Regions from separate parts of the Lysinibacillus sp. RS10 genome, predicted to be linked through region 2. Evidence: a T-box and tRNA genes for the amino acid it is inferred to sense, from the RefSeq annotation. Region 2 holds a T-box; the other holds one or more tRNA genes.

Region 1 (3,247 bases), 1.2 Mb from region 2:
AGTACCTTTGTAAATACCAGTATCATTTATAAGCGCTGCATATTGTAGTAATTCTTTATCTTTTGTAGATGTAGGCAAGTCCGTAAAACGTACTTTTTTATTGTAATCTGCTGGCACTTGGAAGTTTTCAGATACAAGCCATTTCCCTAAAAATTTCGTTACATTTCCTTTAGTAAGGACCGCATTTGGCTTAAATGAGCCGTCCGGATATCCACCTATAATTTTTGCATCTGCTAATGCTAAAATGGCCTCTTTGTGGTCACTTTTTGCAATATCTGTAAAGCTCGCTGCACTTGCAGTAGGTACAATAGCTGCGGCAACCAATGCAGCAGATGCTGTACTTACAATCCATTTACTTTGCTTTTTTTTCACTTTTATAACCCCCTACGAATTCTATTCATCTCCATTATAAAAGAAAGATAGATATATTCCAAAGATTATACCAATATTATCGTCATTTACCATGGATTATTTGTGTAATAAAAGATGAAATTAGCAAAGTTAAGTTACATTTAGTTTGTTTGTCCATTTTTTGTATGAAATTGCACAATTTTTATTGACTTATATTGATAGTTACGAGGATGATCAGAAATGTTTTTTAGTAGTCTTATTAGGATAAAGCAAAAGGTTATATAGCAACATTTATTGAACGAATGATATGTAGGAATGTTTATCCATGATTGCTTAACGAAGACTTGAGCGTGCTATTCACCTCCCCTACATGAACAACTACCCAAAGGTGCTATCTAAACCACAACAACGGATCGTTTAAAGAATTTAGCTATTTTCAAGTGTTAGAGGAATGCCAATGGGGATAGATTACTACGTGAATTCTGCCTATAGAAAAAATTTTTGATAAGATATCGGAGGAAGTAATTGAACGGAGCCGTACACTAATTTAATAACTGGCCTAGAAAGTGGCTGGGAAAACAGCAAATGAGGCGTTTATGGAACAACAAAGTATCATAAAGAACAAATGCGCTAAAGCGCTGGAGAGCCCGAAACAAAAGTAAACGCTACATCACTTTTGCCCGATGGATCAAAGCGACCTACAGGATTAGCGCTTTAGCCTAGACGACTATGCTCTAGGTTATCTACAGGAAAAAAATCTATAGTTTCCCTTAACAATGAAAAAGCAGTAGATGTAAGTTACATCTACTGCTTTTCTAGTATGACCCGTACGGGATTCGAACCCGTGTTACCGCCGTGAAAGGGCGGTGTCTTAACCACTTGACCAACGGGCCAATGGCGGAGAAGGAGGGATTTGAACCCTCGCGCCGGTTACCCGACCTACACCCTTAGCAGGGGCGCCTCTTCAGCCTCTTGAGTACTTCCCCACAAAAAAATGGCTCCGAAGGCAGGACTCGAACCTGCGACAACCTGATTAACAGTCAGGTGCTACTACCAACTGAGCTACTTCGGAAAAATGGTGGGCCTAAATGGACTCGAACCATCGACCTCACGCTTATCAGGCGTGCGCTCTAACCAGCTGAGCTATAGGCCCTTGGAGCGGGTGATGAGAATCGAACTCACGACATCAGCTTGGAAGGCTGAGGTTTTACCATTAAACTACACCCGCAAATATGGTGGGTCAGGACGGAATCGAACCGCCGACACTTAGAGCTTCAATCTAATGCTCTACCAACTGAGCTACTGACCCATATTTTTTAAAAAATGGCGGTCCCGACCGGGATCGAACCGGCGATCTCCTGCGTGACAGGCAGGCATGTTAACCGCTACACCACGGGACCATTTTGGTTGCGGGGGCCGGATTTGAACCAACGACCTTCGGGTTATGAGCCCGACGAGCTACCACTGCTCCACCCCGCGTTAATAATATTCTTTTCGAGTTTTTCAAGCGCCATTTATAGAAATAAAACTGGAGGAGGTAGAGGGATTCGAACCCCCGCGCGGTGTTACCCGCCTGTCGGTTTTCAAGACCGATCCCTTCAGCCAGACTTGGGTATACCTCCGTAATTATATAAATGGTGGACCTTGCAGGACTCGAACCTGCGACCGGACGGTTATGAGCCGTCTGCTCTAACCAACTGAGCTAAAGGTCCTTTTAGATGGCGGCAGAGGGGATCGAACCCCCGACCTTACGGGTATGAACCGTACGCTCTAGCCAGCTGAGCTACGCCGCCAGGATCTTTATACTGGTTATCTTTATGGTGGAGCCTAGCGGGATCGAACCGCTGACCTCCTGCGTGCAAGGCAGGCGCTCTCCCAGCTGAGCTAAGGCCCCATAAAATGGTCGGAATGACAGGATTCGAACCTACGACCCCTTGGTCCCAAACCAAGTGCTCTACCAAGCTGAGCTACATTCCGATAAGTATTAATATGGCGCGCCCGGCAGGAGTCGAACCCACAACCTTCTGATCCGTAGTCAGACGCTCTATCCAATTGAGCTACGGGCGCTAATTATAAAAAATGGTGCCGAGGGCCGGAATCGAACCGGCACGGTAGTCACCTACCGCAGGATTTTAAGTCCTGTGCGTCTGCCAGTTCCGCCACCCCGGCACATTTGGAGCGGAAGACGAGGTTCGAACTCGCGACCCCCACCTTGGCAAGGTGGTGTTCTACCACTGAACTACTTCCGCATGTGCATAAGATTTTATTTATCCTGGCAATTATGAAATTCTTAAAAATGGTGCGGGTGAAGGGAGTCGAACCCCCACGCCTTGCGGCGCTAGATCCTAAGTCTAGTGCGTCTGCCAATTCCGCCACACCCGCATATTTTGTTGGCAATTAAATGGTGAGCCATGAAGGACTCGAACCTTCGACCCTCTGATTAAAAGTCAGATGCTCTACCAACTGAGCTAATGGCTCAAACTATGGTGCCGGCGATAGGAGTCGAACCCACGACCTACTGATTACAAGTCAGTTGCTCTACCAACTGAGCTACACCGGCAAATGGTGGAGGATGACGGGCTCGAACCGCCGACCCCCTGCTTGTAAGGCAGGTGCTCTCCCAGCTGAGCTAATCCTCCTGGGTATTATGCCTAGCGACGTCCTACTCTCACAGGGGGAAGCCCCCAACTACCATCGGCGCTAAAGAGCTTAACTTCCGTGTTCGGTATGGGAACGGGTGTGACCTCTTTGCCATCATCACTAGACTATTAACAGTTTTCAATATACGTTGTATTTTGAAAGTCTTATGTATTTCGTTTTGAAGTTTATTACCTGTCCTTCAAGACAAGAATTATTGTATAACGTTTTCTCACATTGTGCAACACTTTTTAATAAA
Region 2 (3,247 bases):
TTCAATAACTGGTTATCACCTTAAAGAAAAAAATAATGTCTAAAAAGAGATGCATAAAAACAATAATAATTGATTAGGAGATTTTAATATGAACAATGTTGACTGTCCCCAATGTGGTGCACCTGCTGATGTTGCATTAGCTCAATGTAAATACTGTGGTGAAAAATTCAATTTCAGTAATAAACAGCAAGTTGTGCAACAACCAGAACCAGTTTATCAACAACAGCCTCAACCTGTCTATCAAACACAGCCACAGCAAGCATTTATGTATGATGGGATCGACCCTTCTTGGCCTATAAAAAATAAAACGGTAGCAGGGGTACTTGCTATCTTTTTAGGTGGAATCGGAATCCATAAATTTTACTTAGGGAAAATTGGACAAGGTATATTGTACCTCATCTTCTTCTGGACATATATTCCGGCATTTATAGGCTTTATAGAGGGCGTTATTTACTTGCTTTCTAATGAACATAATTTCTCTGTGAAACATCGAGTTCGACCTCGCTAATCTACTTTAAAAAAGAAAAACTACTGTTGAGATTAAATTTTCAACAGTAGTTTCTTTTATTTTTCGATCCATTTTACTTTGGAGCAATTACTTCTTTTCCGCCCATATATGGTCTTAATACTTCAGGTATTACTACGCTTCCATCTTGTTGCTGATAATTTTCTAGGATTGCTGCTACTGTACGGCCAATTGCAAGACCTGAGCCGTTTAATGTGTGTACATACTCTGGCTTTGCATTTGGCTCACGGCGGAAGCGAATATTTGCTCGACGTGCTTGGAAATCTTCGAAGTTAGAACAAGAAGAAATTTCACGGTACATGTTTTGCGCCGGAATCCAAACCTCTAAATCATATTTTTTCGCTGCAGTAAATCCTAAATCAGCTGTACACATTTTTAGTTTACGGTATGGTAACCCTAATAATTGCAGTACTTTTTCAGCATGACCTGTTAATAGTTCTAACTGTTCATAAGATTCTTCTGGTTTTACAAATCGTACTAATTCTACTTTGTTGAATTGATGTTGACGAATTAAACCACGTGTATCGCGACCCGCAGATCCTGCCTCTGAACGGAAGCAAGCACTATATGCTGCAAAGCCTTGTGGTAATGCTTCGGCAGGTAAAATTTCATCACGATAGAAGTTTGTCACAGGTACCTCTGCTGTCGGAATCATGAAATAATCTGTGTCATCTAATTTAAAGACATCTTCTTCAAATTTAGGCAGTTGTCCTGTACCTGTTAAGCTATCGCGATTGACAATTACAGGTGGTAGCATTTCTTCATAGCCATGCTCTTCTGCATGTAAGTCCATCATAAACGTCATTAATGCTCGTTCTAAACGAGCACCAAGACCACGATAGAATAAGAAACGACTACCCGTCACTTTTGCCCCACGTTCAAAGTCAACAATTTGTAAGTCCGTAGCGAGATCCCAGTGTGCTTTAATGTCAAAATCAAATGTTGGTACCTCACCCCAAGTATATTCCTCTACATTATCGTCCTCTGTTGTGCCAACTGGTACAGATTCATGTGGAACGTTTGGTAAACGCATCATCATATCTTTAAAGCGTTCTTCTACCTCATTTAATTGGACATCTAACTCTTTAATTTCATCGCCAACCTGACGCATACGTGCAATGACTTCATCCGCATTTTCTTTGTTACGTTTCATAACAGAAATTTGCTCAGATACTTTATTACGTTCAGCTTTAAGCTCTTCTGTTTTTGCAATTAATTCACGACGCTTTGCATCTAATTCTTCAAAATCGTCTAAGTTTCCTAAATCCTCATTACGTGTTAACAGCATTTCTTTAATTTCCGCGAAATTGTCGCGCACGCGTTTAATATCTAACATCGTCATACCTCCAGTAGATTGTTAATGATGGGAAATATTTAGTAGAACACAAAAAAAGCCCTCATCCCCCAAAAGGGACGAGAGCTACCCGCGTTGCCACCCTAATTGACTAGACAATTTGCCTAATCCACTTATTTCATAACGGCATTTCAGCCGGCGACAGCCTACTTTATTAACTTCGACTGCGCAACTCCAGGACGGATTCACAAGTGCTTTTATCAGCTTCCACCACCCGCTGACTCTCTAAAAAAAACGTGCTTGCTACTACTTCCCATCATCGTGTTCAGTTATTTAAATTTTATCCATACTGTACTATATGAATTAAGATTTTGCAAGTCATACCATAGAAGATACAAAATATTCAAGAATACGTGCATCTGACGTTAATTCAGGATGGAAAGAGCAGCCTAATAAATGATCGTCCTTTGCTAACACGATTTTCCCGTCATGCTCTGCTAATACTTCAACACCTTCACCTACAGAAACAATATGTGGCGCACGTATAAAGACAGCCGGAATTGCTCCACCTATTTCAGGTATGTCGAGCTTCACTTCAAAGCTATCTACCTGACGTCCATAAGAATTCCGTGCAACTACCACATCCATTACAGCTAAATGTGATTCATAATCCACTAATTCCTTTGCTAATAAAATCAATCCTGCACATGTTCCAAACATCGGCAATCCCTGTTTTGCAAGTGTGCGAATTGGCTCCAATAGCTCATAGCGGTTCAGCAATTTCCGCATCGTTGTGCTTTCTCCACCAGGCAAGACAAGTCCATCAAGCTTCTCTAAATCAGCACTTTGTTTTACTAAGACCGCTTCGCATCCAAGTGACTCTAACATTTGCACATGCTCTCGAACCGCTCCCTGTAATGCTAAAACACCGATTCGCTTCATCTTACCAGCCTCGCTCTTGCATACGCTCATTTTGACTAAGCTGTGCAATATCAATGCCTTTCATTGGAACACCAAGTTCTTTTGAAATTTCAGCAATTAACTTGTAGTCCTTATAATGCGTAGTGGCCTCTACAATTGCACGAGCAAATTTCTCTGGGTTTTCTGATTTAAAAATACCAGAACCAACGAATACACCGTCCGCTCCAAGTTCCATCATTAATGCCGCATCCGCTGGCGTAGCAACTCCACCTGCCGCAAAATTCACTACTGGTAAACGGCCAAGACGCTTAATTTCTCTTAATAATTCAAAAGGAGCACCAAGTAATTTAGCCTCTGTCATTAATTCGTCCTCTGTCATGCCAACAACCTTACGTACTTGCGCATTCACTTTGCGAATATGGCGAACAGCCTCTACAATATTCCCCGTACCTGGTTCACCTTTAGTTCGTAACATGGAAGCTCCCTCACCAATGCGTCGAGCCGCT

The links. A T-box is a leader RNA that pairs with one kind of tRNA and senses whether it is charged. The one in region 2 lies ahead of serS (serine--tRNA ligase), so its partner is inferred to be a tRNA-Ser.
Region 1: it has a tRNA-Ser gene. The T-box ahead of serS (serine--tRNA ligase) is inferred to sense a tRNA for this amino acid. The anticodon was not compared.

The regions. Positions count from the first base shown of each region.
Region 1 is NZ_CP167122.1:993,017-996,263, reverse strand. Features, by position in the region: gene ACB089_RS05245 (S-layer homology domain-containing protein) at 1-372, opposite strand, end outside; tRNA gene ACB089_RS05240 (tRNA-Glu) at 1,173-1,244, opposite strand; tRNA gene ACB089_RS05235 (tRNA-Ser) at 1,247-1,337, opposite strand; tRNA gene ACB089_RS05230 (tRNA-Asn) at 1,347-1,423, opposite strand; tRNA gene ACB089_RS05225 (tRNA-Ile) at 1,428-1,504, opposite strand; tRNA gene ACB089_RS05220 (tRNA-Gly) at 1,506-1,579, opposite strand; tRNA gene ACB089_RS05215 (tRNA-Phe) at 1,585-1,660, opposite strand; tRNA gene ACB089_RS05210 (tRNA-Asp) at 1,676-1,751, opposite strand; tRNA gene ACB089_RS05205 (tRNA-Met) at 1,756-1,830, opposite strand; tRNA gene ACB089_RS05200 (tRNA-Ser) at 1,881-1,973, opposite strand; tRNA gene ACB089_RS05195 (tRNA-Ile) at 1,987-2,063, opposite strand; tRNA gene ACB089_RS05190 (tRNA-Met) at 2,071-2,144, opposite strand; tRNA gene ACB089_RS05185 (tRNA-Ala) at 2,170-2,245, opposite strand; tRNA gene ACB089_RS05180 (tRNA-Pro) at 2,252-2,328, opposite strand; tRNA gene ACB089_RS05175 (tRNA-Arg) at 2,342-2,418, opposite strand; tRNA gene ACB089_RS05170 (tRNA-Leu) at 2,432-2,520, opposite strand; tRNA gene ACB089_RS05165 (tRNA-Gly) at 2,526-2,600, opposite strand; tRNA gene ACB089_RS05160 (tRNA-Leu) at 2,649-2,733, opposite strand; tRNA gene ACB089_RS05155 (tRNA-Lys) at 2,754-2,829, opposite strand; tRNA gene ACB089_RS05150 (tRNA-Thr) at 2,836-2,911, opposite strand; tRNA gene ACB089_RS05145 (tRNA-Val) at 2,915-2,990, opposite strand; rRNA gene rrf (5S ribosomal RNA) at 3,001-3,116, opposite strand.
Region 2 is NZ_CP167122.1:4,950,467-4,953,713, forward strand. Features, by position in the region: gene ACB089_RS24695 (TM2 domain-containing protein) at 266-508, shown strand; gene serS (serine--tRNA ligase) at 582-1,862, opposite strand; T-box leader at 1,933-2,149, opposite strand; gene pdxT (pyridoxal 5'-phosphate synthase glutaminase subunit PdxT) at 2,199-2,762, opposite strand; gene pdxS (pyridoxal 5'-phosphate synthase lyase subunit PdxS) at 2,764-3,247, opposite strand, start outside.